Regions from separate parts of the Caproicibacter fermentans genome, predicted to be linked through region 2. Evidence: riboswitches for the same ligand, from Rfam matches in the RefSeq annotation. Region 2 holds a riboswitch; the other holds the start of a gene.
The links. A riboswitch is a leader RNA that binds a small molecule or an ion and turns the genes downstream of it on or off. The one in region 2 is predicted to bind FMN.
Positions count from the first base shown of each region.

Region 1: another riboswitch for FMN. It lies ahead of ribD (bifunctional diaminohydroxyphosphoribosylaminopyrimidine deaminase/5-amino-6-(5-phosphoribosylamino)uracil reductase RibD); the one in region 2 lies ahead of HCR03_RS02955 (ECF transporter S component).

Region 1 is NZ_CP060286.1:1,180,229-1,191,924, reverse strand. Features, by position in the region: gene HCR03_RS05850 (ABC transporter ATP-binding protein) at 1-579, shown strand, start outside; gene HCR03_RS05845 (hypothetical protein) at 576-2,792, shown strand; gene HCR03_RS05840 (hypothetical protein) at 2,785-3,528, shown strand; gene ribH (6,7-dimethyl-8-ribityllumazine synthase) at 3,760-4,227, opposite strand; gene HCR03_RS05830 (bifunctional 3,4-dihydroxy-2-butanone-4-phosphate synthase/GTP cyclohydrolase II) at 4,241-5,440, opposite strand; gene HCR03_RS05825 (riboflavin synthase) at 5,455-6,093, opposite strand; gene ribD (bifunctional diaminohydroxyphosphoribosylaminopyrimidine deaminase/5-amino-6-(5-phosphoribosylamino)uracil reductase RibD) at 6,075-7,178, opposite strand; FMN riboswitch at 7,349-7,489, opposite strand; gene HCR03_RS05815 (CoA-acylating methylmalonate-semialdehyde dehydrogenase) at 7,714-9,231, opposite strand; gene HCR03_RS05810 (DeoR/GlpR family DNA-binding transcription regulator) at 9,587-10,345, opposite strand; gene HCR03_RS05805 (class II fructose-bisphosphate aldolase) at 10,707-11,564, shown strand; gene iolC (5-dehydro-2-deoxygluconokinase) at 11,586-11,696, shown strand, end outside.
Region 2 is NZ_CP060286.1:590,225-601,920, reverse strand. Features, by position in the region: gene HCR03_RS02965 (Ppx/GppA phosphatase family protein) at 1-531, opposite strand, end outside; gene HCR03_RS02960 (CapA family protein) at 730-1,980, shown strand; FMN riboswitch at 2,018-2,150, shown strand; FMN riboswitch at 2,242-2,378, shown strand; gene HCR03_RS02955 (ECF transporter S component) at 2,386-3,027, shown strand; SAM riboswitch class I at 3,117-3,218, shown strand; gene metK (methionine adenosyltransferase) at 3,311-4,495, shown strand; gene HCR03_RS02945 (hypothetical protein) at 4,540-4,875, shown strand; gene recD2 (SF1B family DNA helicase RecD2) at 4,941-7,157, shown strand; gene HCR03_RS02935 (ComF family protein) at 7,147-7,821, shown strand; partial or broken gene mreB (rod shape-determining protein MreB) at 7,911-8,935, shown strand; gene HCR03_RS02925 (hypothetical protein) at 8,991-9,227, opposite strand; gene HCR03_RS02920 (DUF5685 family protein) at 9,445-10,338, shown strand; gene HCR03_RS02915 (J domain-containing protein) at 10,331-10,960, shown strand; gene HCR03_RS02910 (hypothetical protein) at 10,990-11,532, shown strand.

The sequences.
Region 1 (11,696 bases), 590 kb from region 2:
AATCTTCTCCCCACCTCCGGAGAAATTCTGAAGGATGGCTCACCGCTGATAAAGCAGGAAAAAGAGTTAAAATCCGGCTTGGGCTATCTTCCGCAGGAATTTGGTCTGTTTGAGGATCTGACCACGACACAGTTTCTGGATTACATGGCGGCAATCAAATGTCCGGATAAAAAAACGGCAAAGGATGAGATCGACCGGGTAATTGCGCTCACCCATCTTCAGGATAAGCAGAAGGCAAAGATCCGCACGCTGTCGGGCGGACAAAAGCAGCGCGTCGGAATCGCGCAGTCCCTGTTGGGGGATCCAGAGCTTTTGATTTTTGACGAACCGACCGTGGGACTTGATCCCGCCGAGCGGTTTGCTTTCCGAAACCTCTTTGCCGAGACGGCGAAAAACAGGCTGGTGATTTTATCCACGCACATCATTGAAGATGTCCAGTCCGCTTGTGATCATCTGGTGGTCCTGAACGGCGGAGAAATACTCTATACCGGAACTCCGGAATCACTGATGGCGGAAAAACACGCTGCCACTTTGGAGGACGCATACATGGCGCTGGTCAACGGGAGGGCGTCGGCATGAACGCTTTCGAAAAGCTTTCAAGAGAGATTGAAAGGATGCTGCGGGACCGTCTGATTCTGCTTTTTATTGCGCTGACGTCGGTTGGAGCGGTGTGGTTTTGCCTGAACACCTCCGGACGGACGGCCTCCGATGCTTACATTTTGGAACCGGCCAAAAACAGCGCGATTTTAGGCGCTCTGCTTTTTTCTGTACTGACGCTGGCACAATTCCACAGAGATTACAAAAATCACACAGACGCGATCATCCTGACCTGCACGGATTCCATTTTCTATCAGCTCCGCCGCACGCTGGCGCTCATTTGTACGGCAGTCGGCACGGCGTGGATCGTAACGCTGTTTGCTTTTCCCTTTGCGCTGGCCAAAACCGGCGTCTACTTTCAGCCGGGCTCCTTTGCGGCATCCTGGTATCTGATTTTTCTCGGAGCGCTGATCTTTTCCATTTTACTGTCCGCTGGCTTCTATCTGCTGTTCCGGCGAGTGGAGGCGGCGTTTGTCGCCGTGGTGTGCCTAATCGTTCTTTCCAAGCTGCTGGAAAGCCAATCAGCGCTGAACCCAAGCTTTCTATTGTTTTGGGTTCAGACAAACGCGGACTGCTTTTCCGATCTGGTGAGCAATCAGTTCCAAATCGATCTGATTCTGTGGAATCGTCTCTTTTGCTTTTTGGTTTCCCTGTCGATCTGGCTGATGGGACTTTGGGGTTCGCGGAGATATGGCCGAGGCGTTTTTAGCTCCTTTGTGAGTAACGCGCGGCGGGCCTGGATACCGGTCCTTTTGATAGCGGCGACGGTGCTTTCATATGGGAGTTTTGCAGCAGAACCTTACTTTGATCACAGTGTTCCGAGAGATTACAGCGCCGCCTACAGCTCGGGGACCGGCATCGTCGTGTCTTCCGGCGGCGATGAAGTCGGAAATCCATCCCTGCTTTTGACGAACAAATCCGTGAAGGTTGATATTGATACGGCGGTCCGATGCCTTTCGGGAGAAGCCTCCTATACCCTGCGCAACACGTCGGGGGGAGCGCAGACGCTTCCCGTTTTGCTGAATTCCGGATATACCGTAGGCAGCATTCAGGTCAACGGAGCCTCCGCTCAGGCTGTTCGGGACCCGGCGGAGAAAGAAGGAAATGCCACATGGAGAATCAATCTGCCCAATGCTTCCGAATATGCGGTCGTGATCCGGTACGCGGGAAAAGTCGGCAACGACGGATCGTTGAGCCAAAAACCGGTATACGGAATCTGCAATGAATACGTCGATTTGCCCGCGACGGGCTTTTCGCCAAAGACCGACGTTTCGGTTGCCGACGACTGCGGCTTCTCGGGCACGCTGTCTTTGGACGAACGTCTTGAGCCGGTGTTTACGAGGGCAAACGGCGTCAAGGGTAAGACGGCGAACGGGAAGACACAATGGCAATTTGCATCCGAACCCGGAAATGACCGCACCGGGTTGGATGCCGCCGTCTATGATACCACGACTTTTAAGGCCGGCGGACTCAATGTGGAATTCAAATACTTTACAAAGCAGAAAGCCGCGATTGCGGATATGGGTACGATTGCGATTATGAAAGACGCGATCGATTATTTTACAAACGCATTCGGGCCGCTTCTCTATCAAGATCATCTGACCGTTCTGGAGCTTCCGGCGTATTTCAGCGGCGGGGGTGCTTTCGGGAACATCAGCGCCATGGATGAAACCTCTTTTGCCGTGGCGGGCTACCTGCCCGACGGAGCGGGCGACCCTGATTCCGGCGGAGGAATCGATGTGCTGGTCCATGAGCTCGCGCATCAGTGGTGGGGGCTCGCGACTTACCCGATGGCGGACGGCAAGTCCTACTGGTCGGCGGAGGGGATTACCTGCTACAGTACATACTGCTTTATGAAGGATTACTTTGGCGCAGACTATGCAAATTCCCATTTTGTCAGCGAGTGGCAAAAAAACCTGAAGTCTTACCGAAACGCGTTTTATATTCAGAACCCGACCTATTTGAAAAAGCTGTCGCCCGGCGATCAGTCCAACGTAAAGGCCGCTCTGAATAATATCGGCCTTTACGATATCATGCCGCTCCAGTTTGTAAAAGCGGAAAAAGCTCTGGGCGGAAGCGGGGCATTGCAGAAAAAGCTCTCGGAACTGTATCTGAAGCACTTGGGCCAGCCGATCACCTATGACGACTTTCTGGCCGCAGTCGGACTCGCAAAGGAGGCGCTTGACCTTGCGTAAAGGAACGATTTTCAAGTATGAGCTGAAACGTCTTTTCTGTTCAAAAGAATATCTGCTGCTTTTAGCGGTGAACATCGTCTACTGTTTGGCTCTGCTTCGCGGCAGCGTCATCTATGGCACGGGCTTTACAGCTCCCTTTTCCCAATGGACGTTTTGCAGCTATCTCTCTTCCGCGGCTGTTTTGCTGTTCATCCTGCTGCTGGCACTGTGCGCGCGGCAATTCACGACTTCTGAACGCCGCGCCGTGACAATCTTGGAGACATCGTCGGTTCAAATGGCCGTATTCCGGGCGATTCGCTATGCTGCGACTGCGTGTGCGTTCCTGACTGCGATGGGACTGTCGTTCGGCATATGCTTTGTATTTTATCGGCTTGTATTTGACTATACAGGCTTTGGCTCGCTCATTTATGCCGGACTGATCCTGCTTCTGCCGCCCGCGCTGTTTCTTTTCGGGGCGGCTATGCTCCTTGGACACAAAAGACAGGCCCTAGTCTATATTCTGCTGGCCGTCGTTCTGATACTGGGAGCTTTCGGAATTTCTCTGCCGGACTGTATGGATCTGTTCGGTACATCCGTAGTACGTCCTCTTTACACCGGCGTGCAGAAGTTTACGTTTTCCAATGAATTTTTAGCCGGACGGGCGGCGTTTACGATTGCGGGCGTTGCGTTGATCATTTTTTTCATCAAAAGGCAAAGAACTAACATGAGTCCGATGATTTTCCTTAGAAAGTCTTAAGATTTTATGCTGAAATTCGTTGTTCGCGATCCGGACGGACGTTGTGGAAAAACAATTTTGCTTTTAATGGGCTGAAATTTCCGAAAGGAAACGCAGACCGGGTCAATTCACCTGATTACGCCCGGTGAGCCGGCGCAAATTACCGTGTTCACTGTACCGGCTAAGCGGGGCAACTGTGGCTAAAGTTACCCTGCTTGTTTTGTACACTTTCTTTCGATGAGGCATTTGTAGTCATGCTTCCATCACGCGAATCAAATTGACCATCTCGATTGCTCCCTCCGCGCAGTCGAAGCCCTTATTGCCCGCCTTGGTTCCGGCGCGTTCAATGGCCTGCTCGATATTCTCCGTCGTCAGAACGCCGAACATCACCGGGACTCCGCTGGCAAGCTCCGTCTGCGCGATTCCCTTTGACACTTCATTGCAAACATAATCGTAATGGCTGGTGCTTCCGCGGATTACAGCGCCGAGGCAGATCACCGCGTCGTATTTCCCGCTTTTCGCCATCTTCGACGCGATCAGCGGAATTTCAAACGCGCCGGGAACCCATGCCACATCGATGCTGTCCCCCGATACGTCGTGACGCTTCAAGCCGTCCAGCGCGCCCGACAGCAGTTTCGAGGTAATAAATTCGTTAAAGCGGGCGGCTACAATACCGATCCGGATTTCTTTGGATACCAATTTTCCTTCAAAAATATTCATTACAAAAACTCCTTCAATAATTGAGAATATGTCCCATCCGGGACTGCTTCGTTTTCAGATAAAACAGGTCGTAGGGGGTGGCGTCCATCTGGAGGGGGATTCGCTCTACAATTTTCATGCCGTAATCGGCAAGCTGGTACACCTTGTCGGGATTATTGGTCAGAAGCCGCAGCGTTTTGGCTCCCAAATCCCGGAGAATTTGTGCGCCGATGAAATATTCCCGCAGATCGCCCGCAAAGCCAAGCGCCTCGTTGGCTTCCAGCGTGTCCATTCCCTGGTCCTGCAATTCATAGGCCCGGAGCTTGTTGATCAGCCCGATGCCCCGCCCTTCCTGCCGCATGTAAAGCAGGACACCGCGTCCCTCCCGTTCAATCTGCGTCATGGCGGACGCGAACTGCTGCCCGCAGTCGCAGCGAAGGGAGCCGAACGCGTCCCCGGTCAGGCATTCGGAATGGACGCGGCATAACAGGTTCTGCCCGTCTCCGATTTCTCCCTTGACCAACGCGACATGATGCTCCCCGTTAAGAGTGTTGACATATCCATATGCGGTGAAATTCCCGTATCGGGTGGGCATCTTGGCAACAGCTACGCGCTCGACCAGCTTGTCGTGCTTTTTTCGGTAATCCTGCAAATCCTGAATCGTGATGAAGGTCAGTCCCCATTGACCGGCAAGCTGAATCAGCTCGGGCGTCCGCATCATCCGACCGTCTGCGCCCATGACCTCACAGCACAGTCCGCATTCTTTCAGTCCGGCAAGCCGCAACAGATCCACGGTGGCCTCCGTATGCCCGCCCCGTTCCAGAACGCCGTTCGGCTTCGCCATCAGCGGAAACATATGACCGGGGCGGCGGAAATCTTCCGGTTTTGCGCCGTCGCTTACACAGGCGCGGGCCGTGACGCCCCGTTCTTCGGCGGAAATGCCCGTTGTGGTGCCGATATGATCGACGGAAACCGTGAACGCCGTTTCGTGGTTGTCGGTATTGTCTGAAACCATCTGCGGGAACCGGAGCTTCTGGCAGAGAGCAATGCTCATGGGCATACAAATCAAGCCTTTACCGTGCACCGCCATGAAATTGACGTTTTCGGTTGTGGCGAATTCCGAAGCGCAAATCAAATCTCCTTCATTTTCCCGATTCTCATCATCTGTTGCTAAAATTATTTTTCCCTGACGCAAATCTTCAAGCGCTTTTTCTATCGTACTAAACGCAAACATGCCGATTTCTCCTTTCAAAATCCGTACCGGGCGAGAAATTCCTTTGAGATACCGCTCTGTCCTCCCGGCGCGCGAAGCAGCTTTTCCACATATTTTCCGATGCAGTCGTTTTCCAGATTCACCGTGAACCCGACGCGTTTTTCTCCAAGCGTGGTGTTTTGGGCCGTGTGCGGAATCACGGACACGCTGAAATCCTTCTCTGTTACGCCCGCGACGGTCAAACTGATGCCGTCGATGGCAATGGACCCTTTATTAATCACATACCGCAAAATGCGGGGGAAAGTCCGGACGGTGAACCAAATCGCGTTTTCATCCTGTCGCATACTGCTGATCACGCCGGTTCCGTCGATGTGCCCCGCGACGATATGCCCGCCAAACCGTCCGTTCAGTGGCATGGCGCGCTCGAGGTTGACCGTACCGCCGACTTTTATATCCAAAAGGTTGGAGCACGCGGCGGTTTCGTTCATCACGTCGGCGGAAAAGGAATCTTCCTCCAGGGAAACGACCGTCAGGCACACGCCGCTTACCGCGATGCTGTCGCCCAGTCTCAAACCATCTAGAACCGCTGATGCGCCGATGGTCAGGGCGGCGGAGCGCCCGATTTTTTTGATTGAGCGGATCGTCCCCGTTTCCTCTATGATTCCTGTGAACATGGGAGCACCTCGCTTTCCAGCAAAACATCTTCTCCCAGCCGCATCACCTGCGGCGAGGCAAGCCGGAACGCCTTCTTCGGGCCTTCCACGCCGATTCCCTCCACCGGGGATTTCGCATCGGCGCCGCCGAACAGCTTCGGAGCAACGTATGCCTGTACCTTGCTGACAATGCCGCTTTGCAATGCCGACCAATTCAGCGTACCGCCGCCCTCCAGCAGAACGCTGTCGATTTCTTTTTCCCCCAACGCAGCCATGAGCTCGCGCAGATCGATATGCCCGTCTTTTGACGGCAGCGTTACCACCTCACACCCGGCCTTCCGGTAGGGGCGCGCAAGGGTTTCATCCTGTGAGCAGGTGGCAATGATGGTGTGAATTTCTCTCGCCGTCCGCACAACCTGCGCGCTCAGCGGCATCCGCAATCGGGAATCGCAGATAATGCGGACGGGACTCCTGCTGTTCGGCAGGCGGCAGGTCAAAAGCGGGTCGTCCGCGAAAATCGTGCCGACACCCACCATGACACCGGAATACCGATGCCGGTCCTCCTGTACGCGCCTGCGGGCGGCTTCTCCGGTGATCCATTTCGACTTGCCGGAATGCGTGGCGGTCTTACCATCCATCGTCATGGCGTATTTCATCAAAACGAATGGAGTTTTGGTCTGAATGAAATGAAAAAACACCTCATTCAGTTTGCTACAGGCTTCCCGGAGCACACCTTCCGTGACTTCCATCCCGTGCCGGCGTAAAATCTGAATTCCTTTTCCGGCAACCAGCGGATTCGGATCGGCCGAACCGATTACCACACGACGGACGCCGCTTTTCAGAATCGCGTCCGTACACGGCGGCGTTTTTCCGTAATGGCAGCACGGCTCCAAGGTCACATACAAGGTCGCGCCCTGCGGCGGTTCCGTGCAGGAAGCGAGAGCATTCCGTTCCGCATGCAATTCTCCGTACCGCTGATGATAGCCCGTGCCGATCACACGGTCATCTTTCACGACAACAGCTCCAACCATCGGATTCGGATTGACCCAGCCGCAGCCCTTTTCGGCGTATTCCAGCGCCAGCTTCATGTAAGTTTCATCAGACAATCGCAACACCTCTAAAATAAAAAATTAACACCTGAAAGCATTGAAATGTCTTTCAGGTGTTAAAATCCAGGTGTATGGAATGCCCTTAAAACCATCAGGCACGGAAAAACCGGCTCTGACGGTATTATCAAGCACTGCCGAACATTACCTCGGCACTGCATACAATTTCAACACATCTTCTTCCATCCAGACTATACTGTCGGTTTTGGAGTTTCACCAAATCCTGACTTGAACATAATGTCAAGCCCTGCGCTTACGCGCTCGCGGACTATACCGCCGATCGGGAATTTCACCCTGCCCTGAAGACATTTGAATTTATTCAGTTGTTTAAATCAATTATACGCTAGTTGATAAAAAAATCAATATCATTTAATTCGTATTTAATCCGCACTAGGTTTGGCACAGCAACTTTTCAGGTTCTTCCGAGGCTAAATAAAATAATGCTCAAAAAATGCACCTTAAGCGGGTCTTGAAACCCGTTTTAAGGTGCATTTTCTTTTATTGAAGCCGTTGCGCTTCCGGAATATTCAGCTTTTTACCGCTCCACGACGCCTTCCCATGTTCCGACCTGCCTGTTTTTGGATGCTTCATCGTACCAATGCTTTGTAACCGTCTTCGCGCGGGTATAAAAGCGGATGCCGTCGAGGCCCAGAACATGCTGATCACCGAAAAAGGAATCCTTGTTTCCAGAGAACGGGAAATAGGCTGAAGGTACCGGGATGCCTACATTGACACCGACCATGCCGCCGTCTGTGAGCAATTCGAATTTTCTGGCGTAATATCCGCTCTGCGTAAAGATGACGGATCCGTTTGCGAGCGGATTCGCGTTCATTATGGCAAGGCCTTCGTCAAAGTCCTTTACGCGTTTCACAATCGTGACGGGTCCGAATATTTCACGCTCACCGACCGACATGCCCGGTTTCACATGGTCGAAAATGGTGGGACCCACGAAAAATCCGTTTTCGTAACCGGGAACGACAATGTCGCGTCCGTCGAGGACCAGCTCCGCGCCTTCCTCAACGCCTCTCTGGATCCAGTTGCAGACAGACTGCTTATGCTTTGCGTTTACGACGGGGCCCAGCTTCGTCGCCGGATCGTAAGAACAGCCTATGGTCATTTTCTGCGCCTTTTCCTTCAGCAGAGCCACAAATCTGTCTGCGATACTCTCTTGAACAACGCATACCGGAAGCGCCATGCAACGCATGCCCGCGCAGCCGAACGTAGAGTTGATGATTGCGTTTACGGTGCTCTCCAGGTCGCAGTCTTCCAGAATTAACGCATGGTTCTTTGCCTCGCACTGCGCCTGCACCCTCTTGCCGTTCGCGGCGGCAACCGAATAGATGTGCTTTCCTACATCTGTCGTTCCGACAAAGGTGACGGCCCTGATTCTTGGATCCGTAAGGAATATTTCAGCTTCCGTTCTGCTGCAGGTGACGAGATTCACGACGCCTTTCGGAAAGCCGGCTTCTTTGTAGAAAAGCTCCAGAATGCGCATGGATGTCAGCGGCGTGAAGCTCGCCGCCTTAAGCACGACGGTATTGCCGGTCGCAATCGCCAGAGGAACCATCCAGCCCCAGGGAATCATTGCCGGAAAATTGAACGGAACGATGCCCGCAACAACGCCAAGCGGCATTCTGTATGTAGCCGTGTCGAAACCCGTCGTCACCTGAAGCGAGGCTGAGCCCTGACTGGAATAGGATATGCTGCACGCAAATTCCGTCGGCTCAATCGCTTTCAGAATATCTCCCTTTGCTTCGTCAAGGTTTTTGCCCAATTCTTTAGAACAGAGCAGGGTCAGTTCCTCCAGGTGCTCCAATAATACGTTTCTCCATTGAAACATAAACTGCGTGCGTTTTGCCAGCGACATCCTAGACCAAGAAGGGAAAGCCGCTTCTGCGGAGGCGATGGCCTCGTTGACCTCTTCGACCGTGCAGCAGGGGACTTCCGCCATGACTTCGCCGGTACTCGAATTCGTGACCTGCATCCATTTTTGAGTTTTTGATTTCTTCCATTCTCCGCTGGCACAATATCCTTTTCTCTCCACTGTACCCATAGGTTTATCTCCTTTTCAATAATGATGATTTTATTGCTAAAATGTTTTTGCCGTGAAAAAACTGCAAAATACGGTAAAATATTTTAGCTATGTTAAATCTGTTGTGACAATGTAAGTTTAACTCATTACCAATAAAATGTCAACACATTATCTAAAGTTGTTCAATTTAGAATGAATTAGAGTTAACAAAATATGTGCCTGTTTCCAACCGATTCTAAAACAAATCGATCGGTCTCGATACTATGGTTGCTCGGCAGGGAAGAAAAGCGTAGACAAAGAGGGGGCCCTTCCGGCTTGTTCTAAAACCGGAAAGGCCGATGGCGTTAAATCGCCGGACGCGGCGATTTATGGCAGTTTATTTTGCGACCAGGATTTCATTCCCGTTATTATAGACAAAATTGCAGATTTCTTTTGAGGGAGATGCATCCGTCACCAGGGTATTGATTTTATCCAGGCCGCAATAGGTAATCAGCGAGACGATATTGCATTTGCTGCTGTCCGCAAGCAGATGGACTTTTTGACTACGCTGCACCACGGCTCGCTTGATATCCGATTCTAAGGGGGATGAATTCGTGACCCCGTTTTCAATGGAAAATCCGGTAGTAGCCATAAAGGCCTTGCTGATGTTGTAGTTTTGCAGCACCTGCACGGCGCTGGCTCCTGTAAAGGAAAGGGTTTTTCGGCTGAGGGTTCCGGACAGGGAGATGATGTTGATATTCTCGTAGGGAATCGCGTGCAGGATGATTTCCACATTGTTGGTCAGAACGGTAATGTTTCTTTTCTCCTTGATATAGTCGATAATCGGCAGCGTGGTGGTTCCGGAATCGATAAATATGATGTCGTTCTCCTGTATCAGAGCCGCCGCAGCCGCCGCAATCCTGCGCTTGGCTTCCAAATTCGAGATATTTCTCTCCTCAAAAGAAACAAGCCCCTTCTTGGGCAGTGCGGTCACTCCGCCGTATATTTTTTTGATATCGCTGGACTGCAATATTGCGCTGAGATCTCTGCGGAGCGTGCTTTTGGAGACCTGAAAAGTTTCGCAGATGTCGTCCAGTGTCACCGTCTTGTTCTCATAGATATATTTTCTTATTTCTTCAATCCTTTGCGAGCGCATGACGTTTCCTCATTCCTTTTTGTAGTTGGCCTAATTGATCCGAAATTCATTCCTCATTATAATAAATATTTTCAATTTTTTCAAGATATGTCCAATAAATAATCACACAACGTCTTTTGGGTATTCATACTGAGGCTGTGAAACGGGAAATATTTTTGTAATCTATGGCTTATAATAGAGGTAAATGTGCACTAGATACATAAATTCGTCGTTATGCATAATTAATTTTGACAATTTAGTCATTTCCAATAAAAAAGGAAAGTTGACCCAAATTTATCAATAAAACTATTGAAAAGTGAATGCATTGGTGGTAACATATTGCCATAATTTATTCAAAATGCATTGGGAAAGAAGGAGCAATATGCCTGTATGCCACATGAAAGAGTTAATGAATGAGGCGTCGGCCGAGAACAGGGCCGTAGGGGCTTTCAGCGTTGGAAATATGGAAATGGTGATTGGAGCGGTCCGGGCGGCCGAAGAGTTGGATACGCCGATCATACTGCAGATTGCTCAGGTGAGGTTAAAGCATTCCCCGCTGCATCTGATGGGTCCCTTGATGCTTCAGGCGGCTGAGAAGGCGCAGGTCAGGATCGCGGTCCACCTGGACCATGGCCTGACGCCGGATACCGTAAAGCAGGCGCTCGATTTAAATTTTACTTCGGTTATGTTTGACGGTTCCCGGTTCGATGATGAAAGGAACGTGGAAGCAACCGCCGAAGTCGTGCGGATGTCGAGAAATGCCGGAGCGGATGTTGAAGCGGAGCTTGGCGTCGTCGGAGGAAGCGAAGACAACAGCACAAATGAAAAAATCATTTGCACGGATCCCGACCGGGCGAAGGCGTTCGCCGAAAAAACGAAGGTAGACGCGCTGGCTGTTTCAATCGGAAACGCGCACGGGCACTACGCGGGCATTCCAAAGCTGCGGTTCGACGTTTTGGAGGAAATACATAAAAGGGTTCAGATCCCGCTTGTACTGCACGGCGGGTCGGGGATCAGCGCGGCCGATTTCCGGAAGGGCGTAAATCTCGGAATCCGCAAGATCAATATCGCGACGGCAAACTTCGACTCCGTCACCCTGGCGTCTGAGCGGTATCTGCGCACGGGCGGAAAACATAATTATTTTGAACTGAACGAAGCCATGGTTCGGGGGATGTACGACAGTGTCAGGAAACATATCCTGATTTTCAACAATCGGATGCCCCTAAATGAAATAGAGTGAGCGAGGAGTGGAATCGAAAAAATGAAGTATATTCAATTTGATGAAAAACGACCGTACGATCTGACGCTTGTCGGAAGAATTACCATTGATCTCAACCCCGTGGATTATTACAGAACGCTTGAGGAAAGCACG
Region 2 (11,696 bases):
CATATCGTGCAGCTTTAAAGACCCCATCGGGATGTTCTGAGAAAAAATCATTTGCTTTCCGTCATACACCGAAAAGCCGATGGTGCCGGCCCCGATATAACAAATCAGAGCGCTTTCGCCCCGTTTGTTTTCAATTTTATTCAAATAATTTAAAATTTCCCAATAAATTAGGGTCTTTTCCTGATCATCCTCAAGAACTTCAATTTGCAATCCGTTTTGAATTTTGAGCTGGTCGATAATGAACGATCGGTTTTCCGCTTCTCTCAGAGCCGTCGTTGCAACCGCCCTGTAGTCCGTTACGCCATACCCGTTCAAAACGTCTTCATAACCGTGCAGCAGGGAGGACAGTTCGCGCAGGCTTTCAAAGCTGATCTTTCCGTCCGTAAAAACTTCATGGCCAAGGTGCAGCGGATATTCGAGAGTCTCGAGATCATCAATTTTTCCTTTTTTCAGCTGAGAAATTCGCATCTTCAGAGCATTGGAGTCTATATCGAGGACAGCGGCAAGTTTGGGGCTTTTTTTGCGGTTCAATCAATCACCTTCCTTCGGATTTGCCAATAAAATACTATATTATAAGAATAACAAGTTTGATCGAGTTTTTCTACCTTTTTCTCGATGTTTTCAAGATATAAGTCTGCCGGCGGCAGAAATTGCATGACTTTTGCCAACGCAGTATGTTATACTGTTATCATTCCCAATCATAGTGATACAAAGAAGGTATATTGATTTATGCGTAGAAAAAATCATTCCGCGTCCCGGCGGACGGCGGTCATATCCGTTGCCGTAATATTGTGCGCCGTGTTTGCCGCAGCAGCCGCGGTTTATTCCGGACAAATTCCGGGCTTCAACCGTGCCCAGTCGTCGTCCTTCGCAGTGCCATCATCATCCGTATCCTCCTCAGCGGCATCAGAAGCTGCTTCCTCCAAACCGGTTCAAAAGCCGGTTTCCATTACGATTCTGGGTGCCGGGGACGATTTGATTCACAGTTCCGTGTACAACCATGCCCAAAAGCTGGCGGGAGGAAAAGGCTACGATTTTGACCCGATGTATCAACGCGTTGCCGGCACCATACGCGGCGCCGACGTCGCGGTGATTAATCAGGAATCTGTTTTGGCCTCAAAGGCTGCGCCGATTTCAGGCTATCCTCTTTTTAATTCACCGACCGAAGTTGGGGACGAGCTGGTCCATTTAGGGTTCGACGTCATTAATCAGGCGAACAACCATCTGCTGGATATGGGCGAGAAAGGAATCAAGGCAACGCTTGATTACTGGGATACCCAGCCGGTCAAGGTCGTCGGGGCCTATCGAAATGATGAGGACCTTCAGAATATACGGATTGTGGAAGCAAAAGGGATTAAAACGGCCCATATCGGAATCACGGAAATGACCAACGGTTTGTACCTGCCGAAAGGATCAAATTACAGGATCATCTACGCGAGCGATACGGAATTAATCAAAAGCCTGATTCAAAAGGCGAAAAGCATGGCCGACGTCGTCGTAATATCCGTCCATTGGGGAACGGAAGACACTTATACCCTGACGGACAAGCAGAAAAATTTGGCGCAGAATATGGTTGACTGGGGCGCTGATATTATATTCGGAAACCACCCGCATGTGGTGCAAAAGCTCACTTTGCTCATGAGAGCGTCAGATGGGGCAAAATGTCCTGTGATTTTCGCAATGGGAAATTTCATTTCCGGGCAGCTCTATGGCAGAAACATGGTCAGCGGTCTCCTGACCGTGACAATGACAAAAAACTTTGAAACAGGAAAAACAACATACTCCAGTATGAAATTTGAGCCGATTGTCACGCACTATGAAACCGGATTTGAGAATCTTGCGATTTACCCGCTAAGCGAATATACGGACGCGCTGGCAAAGAAACACAGCGTACGGAAACGGACTCCGGAATTCAGCAAGCAGTTCATACAGGATATTATCGACCGGAATATCCCAAAGGAATATCAGGCGGAATCTTGACAGAACCTGATTCCCGTGATATACTGTAAACAAATAAATCAGTCTTCGGGGCGAGGTGAAATTCCTCACCGGCGGTAAAGCGGCATTAAGCCGACAAGCCCGCGAGCGGAAACGCAGATTTTGGTTGAATTCCAAAGCCGACGGTAAAGTCCGGATGGAAGAAGAAAAGCGTTTTATAACGTTTATTCCGTCCCGCATTTTTGCGGGACTTTTTTTATTTCATCCGTTGACCCTGCCGAGCATCCGGGATGATTTTTTAAGAAAAAGGTTCAGGGCGGGGCGAACTTCCCCACCGGCGGTAAAACGGCAACAGCCGATCAGCCCGCGAGCGGCAGTCAGCCGCAGATTTCGGTTCGATTCCGAAGCCGACGGTAAAGTCCGGATGAAAGAAGAGGAGAAAATTAGATGAATTCAATGGATTATGAAAAAGCAGGCAAGAGACAGGGATTAAAGCTGGATGCCAGGAGTATCGCACAGATCGGCGTTCTTTCAGGAATCGCTTTCGTACTGATGATGTTTGAGTTTCCGCTTTGGTTTGCTCCGGCATTTTACCAACTTGACTTCAGTGAAATACCGGTCCTGATCGGAGCCTTTGCAATGGGCCCTGCGGCCGGGGTGCTGATTGAACTGATCAAAGTATTGCTTTATATGCTGATTCACGGCAGTTCTACCGCAGGCGTGGGCGACCTTGCCAATTTTTTATTCGGAAGTTCCATGGTGATTCCCAGCGCGGTCATTTATCAGCATCATAAATCAAGGCGGTATGCGATTGTCGGCTTAATTACCGGAACGCTGGCATTGATTGTAGTCAGCAGCCTGATAAACGCCTATGTGCTCCTTCCTGTTTATGCGGCTGCTTTTCACATGCCGATGAATGCATTAATCAGTATGGGCTCCGCTGTTAACCCATCGATTCAGGGACTTACGACCTTTATTATGCTGGCTGTAGCACCGTTTAACCTGTTTAAAGGAGTTACCGTTTCGTGCCTGACCATGCTGCTGTATAAAAAAGTCAGTCCCATTTTACACAACAGGATAGGCAAATGACATAGAATATGATTAACCGGGTATTTTATGGTTAACGCTTTACAACTTCTGCGGCCTGTGCTATAATTTGCTTATTAAAAATGAATAGGTCCTTATCAAGAGCGACGGAGGGAACAGGCCCTGTGATGTCCGACAACCTGCTTTTAAGAAAGTAAGGTGCCAAATCCTGCGGGAAAGCCGAAAGATGAGGTGGATCAATACCGTCCGGTTTTCCGGACGGTGTTTTTTTATTTTTCAGGGATGGCCTAAGGCCAACTGAGGAAAGTCAGGAGGAAACAAATATATGTCAAAGCATTTTTTTACGTCGGAATCCGTAACGGAAGGGCACCCCGATAAAATGTGTGACCAGATTGCGGACGCCGTTTTGGACGCGATCATAGCCCAGGACCCGGCGGCGCACGTTGCGTGTGAGGTTACGGCGACGACAGGAATCATTCATGTAATGGGAGAAATCTCGACAAACTGTTACGTGGATATTGCCTCCATTGCAAGGGACGTCGTAAAGGATATCGGATACAATAACCCGGATTGCGGTTTTGACGGAAACACCTGCGGGGTATTAACTTCGATTGATGTGCAGTCGCCGGACATCGCCATGGGTGTGGACCGCTCCTACGAAGCAAAAAACGGCGCAACGGATGAAAGCGACCTGATTGGAGCCGGAGACCAGGGGCTTATGTTCGGTTATGCCTGCGATGAAACCCCCGAACTGATGCCGCTTCCTATTTCACTTGCCCATAAACTGGCCAGGCGGCTGAGCGAAGTGAGAAAAACCGGACTGATTCCTTACCTGAGGCCGGATGGCAAAACTCAGGTTACTGTGGAATACGAGGAAGACAGACCTGTCCGTGTGGACACGGTTGTGGTTTCGGCCCAGCATAGCCCGGATGTCACCTTGGAACAGATTCGCGTCGATGTAATGAAACATGTGATTCAGGCGGTGGTTCCACAGCGGTGGCTGGATGAAAAAACAAAGTATTATGTCAATCCAACCGGAAGGTTTGTAATCGGCGGTCCGGTCGGAGACAGCGGGCTGACCGGAAGAAAAATCATCGTTGACACCTACGGCGGATATGCCCGTCACGGCGGCGGCGCATTTTCAGGGAAAGACCCGACGAAGGTCGATCGCTCCGCGTCCTATGCCGCCCGCTACATCGCCAAAAACCTTGTCGCGGCGGGAATAGCCAGAAAATGCGAGGTGCAGCTCGCCTATGCGATCGGCGTTGCCAGGCCTGTCTCCGTCCGTGTCGACACGTTCGGAACTTCACCTTACACGGGAGAAGAACTCTCCGATGCGGTTGAAAAGACATTTGATTTAAGACCCGGCGCGATCATCCGGGATTTGGACCTTCGGCGCCCCATTTTCCGCTCTGTCTCCAATTACGGCCATATGGGCCGGGAGGACCTCGGCGTTTCCTGGGAAAAATGCGATCGTGTGGATGCACTGAAAGCCGTATTGAAAAAATAATCAAAATTCCGCCCCGGCACATAGAATGTGTTGGGGTGGTTTTTATGTTTGAAATTATTTTCAAAAGTGTTTTTGTGCTGTTTGCCATTCTTGGAATTGTGGAAGCATTCCGGATGTTTTTATTCTGGCTGCTGAAAACAAAAAATCCGGGTGGATTTTTTCTGATCGTTTCCATGACCGGGCATGACGAAGAAGCGGAATTGGTTTTAAGAAGTGCCTGCGAGCGGATTAAATGGTTTCCGGACAGTGCAGCGCAGCTTCTGGTCGTCGATTGTGGTATGGACGAAGAGACCAGACGAATCTGTGAAATCGCTTGCTACGAACTGCCGGAAATCCGGCTCTGCCGGCCGGATGAAGTACAAAAGATCCTTTGCCGTTAATATTTGCAAATACATATCGGATCGTTTATACTAGAGATATTACAACGCGAACAAGAGGGAACTGGATGGCGGAAACAGGACTTCTGGAAATGACCGGAACGGTGGAACAGATTATTTTTCGAAACGAAAAAAACGGATATGCCGTTATTGAAATCAATAACGGCGAAGAACTGGTTACGGCGGTGGGGAATTTGCCGTTTGTCGGTGCCGGCGAGGAATTGCATGTCGTTGGAAACTGGATCACCAGCCAGAATTATGGGGAGCAGTTCCATGTGGAGGCGTTTGAGCGTTCCAAACCGGCCAATGAAGCGGCCATGCTGAAATATCTCTCCTCCGGCGCCGTAAAGGGGGTCGGACCGTCTACGGCGAAAAAAATAGTGGAGCTTTTTGGCGGCACTGCGCTGGAGGTCATGGAAAACGAGCCGGAACGCCTTTGCTCCGTTCGGGGCATTACGAAGCCAAAGGCGGAAAAAATCTGCGAAGAGGTAAAAAGGCTCGGCGGAATCAGGCAGATGATGGTACAGCTTGGCGGATATGGGATTTCTCCCGAGGAGGCCGTGCGCGTCTGGAAATATTACGGCGCGCAGTCAGTAGACCGCGTCAGAGAAAATCCATACTGTCTCTGCGAGGACGGCGTGAGCATCGGATTCGACCGGGCCGACCGGATTGCCGCGTCGCTGGAACGCCCGCAGGACGACATCTGCCGCGTTCGCGCGGGAATCCTTCACGTGATCAAGCACAATATGGGAAACGGACATACCTGTTTGCCTGCGGACAAGCTGACCTCGGCCGCGGCCCGCCTGCTGGGAGTGGAACAGAGCCTGACCCGTGACGTCCTTGAGGATTTAAAAGCGGATACATCCGTTGTCGCCTGTACTTTTCGAGACAGGGAATTTGTTTTTCTTCCCGGTCTTTATCGCTCTGAGGTTTATTCCGCGGAACGGATCAAAATGCTGCTCCGCTTTCCGGCTCCGTCGGTTACGGGAGTTGACGACAGGCTTGCGGAGGTTGAAAGGGAATTCGGAATTCAGTACGCCGAAGGGCAGAAGCAGGCTGTGCGGGAGGCTTTGTCCAAAGGAATTTTGATTCTGACCGGCGGCCCGGGTACCGGAAAAACAACGACGCTGAACGCGATCATCCGCCTGCTGGAGCGCAGCGGTGAAAAGGTTTTGCTTGCGGCGCCGACCGGCAGGGCGGCGAAACGGATGTCGGAGCTGACAGGCAGGGAGGCAAAAACCATTCATCGGCTTTTACAGGTGGAGTGGGACGAAGAGGACAGGCCCGTATTTGCCCGGAATGAAAAAAATCTGCTTGAGTGCGATGCGCTCGTAATTGACGAATTATCCATGGTTGACACCGCCCTTTTTGAAGCTCTTTTAAGGGCGCTTCCGCTTGGACGCAGGCTGATCCTTGTTGGCGACAGCGACCAGCTTCCTTCCGTCGGGCCGGGGAATGTGATCGGAGATCTGATCGCTTCCGGGCTTCTGCCCGTTGTGCAGCTTCGGCAGGTTTTCCGGCAATCCATGCAGAGCCTGATTGTAAGAAACGCTCACCGGATTGTTTCCGGGGAAATGCCGGAACTTGACATCAGAAATGAAGACTTTTTCTTTTTAAAATGCACTGTTCCGGCAAATATCGGCGCAACCATTGTTGATTTATGCAACCGCCGGCTTCCGGAAAGCTACGGTTTTTCTTCCCTGACAGAGATACAGGTTCTTTCGCCGTCACGAAAAGGAGAGCTTGGAACAACGGAATTGAATAAAAAACTTCAACAGGCAATCAATCCACCGGACGGCCGAAAGACGGAAATCCGGGTAAACGGCTCGCTTTTCCGCGAGGGCGACAAAGTCATGCAGGTTCGCAACGATTACAATCTGCCGTGGAACCGCTTGGACGGTTCGGTAGGAGAGGGCGTATTTAACGGCGACCTTGGTATCATTCAGTCGATAGATCGCCGAGCTTCTGTGATCACGGTTCGCATGGACGATCGAATTGTCTCTTACGAGACCGAGACTGCGGCGGAACTGGAACTTGCCTATGCGATGACGGTACATAAAAGCCAGGGCAATGAATTTCCCGCGGTAGTCATGCCGATGTACCGGGGTGCGCCTCAGCTTGCTTACAGAAATCTGCTCTATACTGCGGTGACCCGGGCTAAGTCCCTGCTGATCCTTGTCGGCACTCCTGAAACGGTTCGTTCTATGGTTGAAAACAATCGCAAGACCAGACGGTACACGGGACTGGCCTATCTTTTAACCGGGGGCGGGGAGGATGAAGTTTAAAAAAATAATTTTATTCTGTCTGGAATTGATCTTTCCGCCGCATTGCATTTTCTGCGACAAGATCGTTGCGCCGGGAACAAAAATTTGTCAGGGCTGCGTCTGCGCAATCAAGCCTGTCAGCGCAGTGCGCTGCATGAATCTTCCCGACAGCGGACAGAATATTCCATGTGCCGTCCTCTACTCCTACGAGGATCAGGTTCGTGATTCGATCATAAGATTTAAGTTTTACGCAGAAAAAAGCAATGCGGAATTTTATGCGGATCAGCTTTCTGAATTGATCGGGAACCGAATGAACGCGTCTTCCTTTGATGTAGTAACGGCGGTACCGATTTCCCACGAAAGAAAAAAAGGCCGCGGATATAATCAGTCGGAGTTGATTGCAAGAAAAATCGCTGAAAAGCTGAATCTTCCCTATCGGGAATGCCTTGAGAAAATTCGCGATAATCCGGAGCAGCATCTGCTTCCGCGCACGGAGCGAATGAAAAATGTCAAGGGAATTTACCGAGCCGACAAAGATTTGGCCGCCGGGGAAAGCGTATTGTTGATAGACGATATTGTAACAACAGGCTTTACCCTTTGCGAATGTGCCAGGGTCCTTCTCGAAAACGGAGCCAAAGCCGTTTCGTGTGCCGCAATCGCGCAGGTTGAAAGGACGCCTTGTTGAAATTGAACGTATTTTATTTTATAATAAGCGGGTGAATTTAGTCCGCATTTGCTTCCGAATGTGTTTTTATAAGAAATGGATGTGATTTTGTGCTGGGAACCGACCTTGCGATAGACCTTGGTACGTCTACGACAAAAATCTATCTTGATGGTAAAGGAATTATTCTGAACGAGCCTTCCGCTGCGGCGGTTAATGTTGAAACGGGTGAGGTTGTCGCGACCGGAAAAGAAGCCTACACGATGATTGGGCGGACTTCCGATAAAATTAATGTCTGCCTGCCGCTGGAGGGGGGGTGATTTCCAATTTTGACCTGGCCCAATACCTGATCGGGACATACTTAAAGAAGATTAATCAGAGCCGCGTTGTAATGCCGCGCGTCGTGGTCAGCGTCCCCTGTAAAATAACGGAAGTGGAAAAGCGAGCGGTTGTCGATGCAATCAGTTCTTCCGGCGTGAGAAAAATCTGTCTGATCGAAGAGCCAGTGGCCGCGGCGCTGGGGGCGGGAGTGGACATTTCAGAGCCTCACGGAACCCTTGTTGTTGACATCGGCGGCGGAACAACGGATATGGCGGTGCTTTCACTCAGCGGTATTGCGATATCCCGCTCTGTCAAAGTGGCCGGCAATGCTTTCAATGAAGCGATTATCAAATACATCAGGAGAAAATACAACCTGATTATCGGGCGGCGCATGGCTGAAAACGCCAAGCTGGCGATCGGGTGCGTTTATCCCAGAAAAGATGTTTCAACATTTCGGGTGAAGGGCCGCAACGCGATGACCGGACTGCCGCAGTGGGCGGACATTACGAGTGACGAAATTCTGGAGGCTTTGATCGACAGTGTCATGCAGGTGATCCGCGTCATTCAGGAAATGCTGGAAAAGACCCCTCCGGAATTGGTCGGGGATGTCTATTCCGACGGGATGATTTTAACGGGCGGTTCCGCTCAGCTGTTTGGTTTCGACAGTCTGATTTCCAAAAAGACAAAAATGCCGGTGCATATTGCCGTCGATCCTCAGAATTGCGTGGCGGTGGGCGCCGGAAAGGCAATTCGCTTTATTGACGATATTGAAAATAAATCTTATGGAATTCTGAATCCGCTGAGCGCGGCTTACTAAGTTGAAGGGATAAAAAAACGCCGCTGCAATCATACAGCGGCGTTCAAAATTCATTTTATTTACTCATCATATAGTTTATAAACATCAACTCGTCTTCTGGGTTTTCTACACTTAATTCCGCCGATACAGTCGAGTTTTTCGTTTTTTCAAGCAAAGCACGCACGCCGTACAGTTGACATAGCTTGCTTTTCAGATTCAGTTTGTTTCCATCATCCGTTACCAGATAAACATTTCCTTTTGACTGGTCCAGCAATTCAATTAATTTAATCACGTCGATATCATATAATTTCATATTTTATACCTCCTGTCCTTATTACTTTATTTCATTATACGATGCCATTTAAAAAAAAACAATGCTTTTTCCGGTAATATCATTCTGGACCGCGGGACAAAGGGATATTCCGATGCATCCCAATAAAATTTACACATTGTTAATTAAATGTCGGTGCGGGGTAGAGTAAAATAAGATTGAACTTGTGGCGATCTCAATAGGAATAAGGATGATCTTTTTGTTTGGCTATGTGAAACCTCAGAAATCGGAACTTCTTGTACGGGAACTTGAAGCGTATAACGGAATTTACTGCTCGCTTTGCAAGATTCTCGGTAAAAAATACGGGATTGCTGCAAGGCTTGCATTGAATTATGACTGTACTTTTTACGCGCTCGTTCTGATTTCGGCTTCTTCAGAACCGATTCCCAAACTAGAAAAGGGAAGATGTGTGGTTAACCCGCTCAAGCAATGCGCATTCTGCGAAAAAGCGGGGCTGGAATTTGAACAGGCTTCCGCTCTTACGATGATATTATTGTATCATAAGCTGAAAGACGATATTTTTGATTCGAAAGGTTTCAAAAAGTATCTGCGCGTTTTTGTTCTGCCGATTGTCAGACATGCCTATCGCAAGGCGGCAGCCGATTATCCGGGACTAGGTGAAATTATATCGGAGGCGATGGACCGGCAGCGTGAGATTGAACATAGGGATTCGCCCGGACTGGATTCCTGTGCGGAACCGACGGCACGGATGATGGAGCGCATTATGGAGTTCTCTTCGGGGGAAGATCCGTCCACGCCAAAATCGCGCGTTTTGAATCGGTTTGGCTATTATATTGGCCGCTGGATTTATTTTATTGACGCGGCGGACGACCTGAGCGACGATCTAAAAGAAGGCGCGTTTAATCCACTTGCGATCCGGTTCCATCTGAACGGCGAAAGCGATCCCGAGGATATCCGAAAAGCGAGGGCTTATGCAAACGAGGTTTTAAACCAAACGCTTTCGCAGCTTGGCGCGGCTTATAATTTGATGGAAATGAATTCAATGGGTTCTATTGTCCGGAATGTCGTTTTTCTGGGCCTGCCGCAGATGCAGAAGGAACTGTTGTTTAAAAAGGAGAAAACGAATGTCTGATCCTTACAGAGTTCTTGGAGTATCGCCGAACGCAACGGATGACGAAATAAAAAGCGCTTACCGGGAACTTGCGAAGAAATATCATCCGGATAATTACGCGGACAGTCCGCTGGCCGATCTTGCCGGAGAAAAAATGAAAGAAGTCAACGAGGCGTACGACCAGATTATCAAAGAACGCAGGCAGCGGAAAAACGGCGGTCAAAGCGGGTATGCGGGGTATTCCGGAACCGAAGGCTATTCAGGCCGGAGCACGGGGTTTTATGATGTACGCAACCTGATTAATTCCGAAAGGATTGCGGATGCCGAACAGATTCTGGACGGCGTTCCGCTGGAAAACCGGAACGCCGAATGGTTCTTTTTGAAGGGCACTGTTCTTTACAGACGCGGATGGCTGGATGAAGCCTATAACGATTTTGCAAACGCCTGCCGGATGGATCCTTCCAATGCGGAGTACCGTGCCGCTTTTAACCAGGTAACGAATCAGCGAAACGGCATGTTCGGCGGATACAATCCCAATGTTCCGCAGTACGGAGGGGTTGGCGGCTGCGATCTGTGCACGTCGCTGTGCCTTGCAAACCTCTGCTGTAACTGCTTTGGCGGAAGCGTTTACCCTTGCTGCTGATCCGTTCGTTTTTTTGGAGGAAGATTGAGTTGAATCACAGCCTTCGATTGGCTTTTTGTTCTGTGGTAACTGCGCTCGGCACCGCGGTGATGTTTCTGACCGGCATGATTCCGGTTGGAACCTATGCGCTTCCTGCTTTTGCGGGGATTCTGATGATTTCCGTTGTGGCTGAAGCCGGAACCGGCTGGGCTTTCAGCGTCTATGCGGCGCAGTCCATTCTTTCCGTGCTTCTTGCCGCGGACAAGGAGGCCGTCTTATTTTTTGTCTTGTTTTTCGGGTATTATCCGATTCTCAAGTCTTTATTGGAAAATCATTTACGCAGGATAGAGCTCCAGACGGCCGTGAAATTGATTGTATTCAATGCTGCGGCCGTACTGGATTTTTGTCTGTCGGTTGCTTTTCTGAGCGTACCCAAAGAGAGTTTTTCGATTTTCGGCTATTATCTCCCCTGGCTGTTCCTTTTGGCCGGAAATGTTGTTTTTCTGATTTATGATTACGCCGTTTCGCTCCTGGTAATCACATACTTTAGCAGGATACATCCAATGATAAAAAAACTGTTCCGGTCAAAATAGGCTGCCTTGTCCTATCAGCGGAAGTTTTACTTGATTTTTAACGGCTGCGGAATTAAAATAAGGATTGGACCGGAAATCAATATCCGGCCACTCTTTTTGATGAAAAAGGAGTCCCCGGCTCAAAATACTCTGGGCGGACGGTCCGGGACAAATGCAGAGAAAAG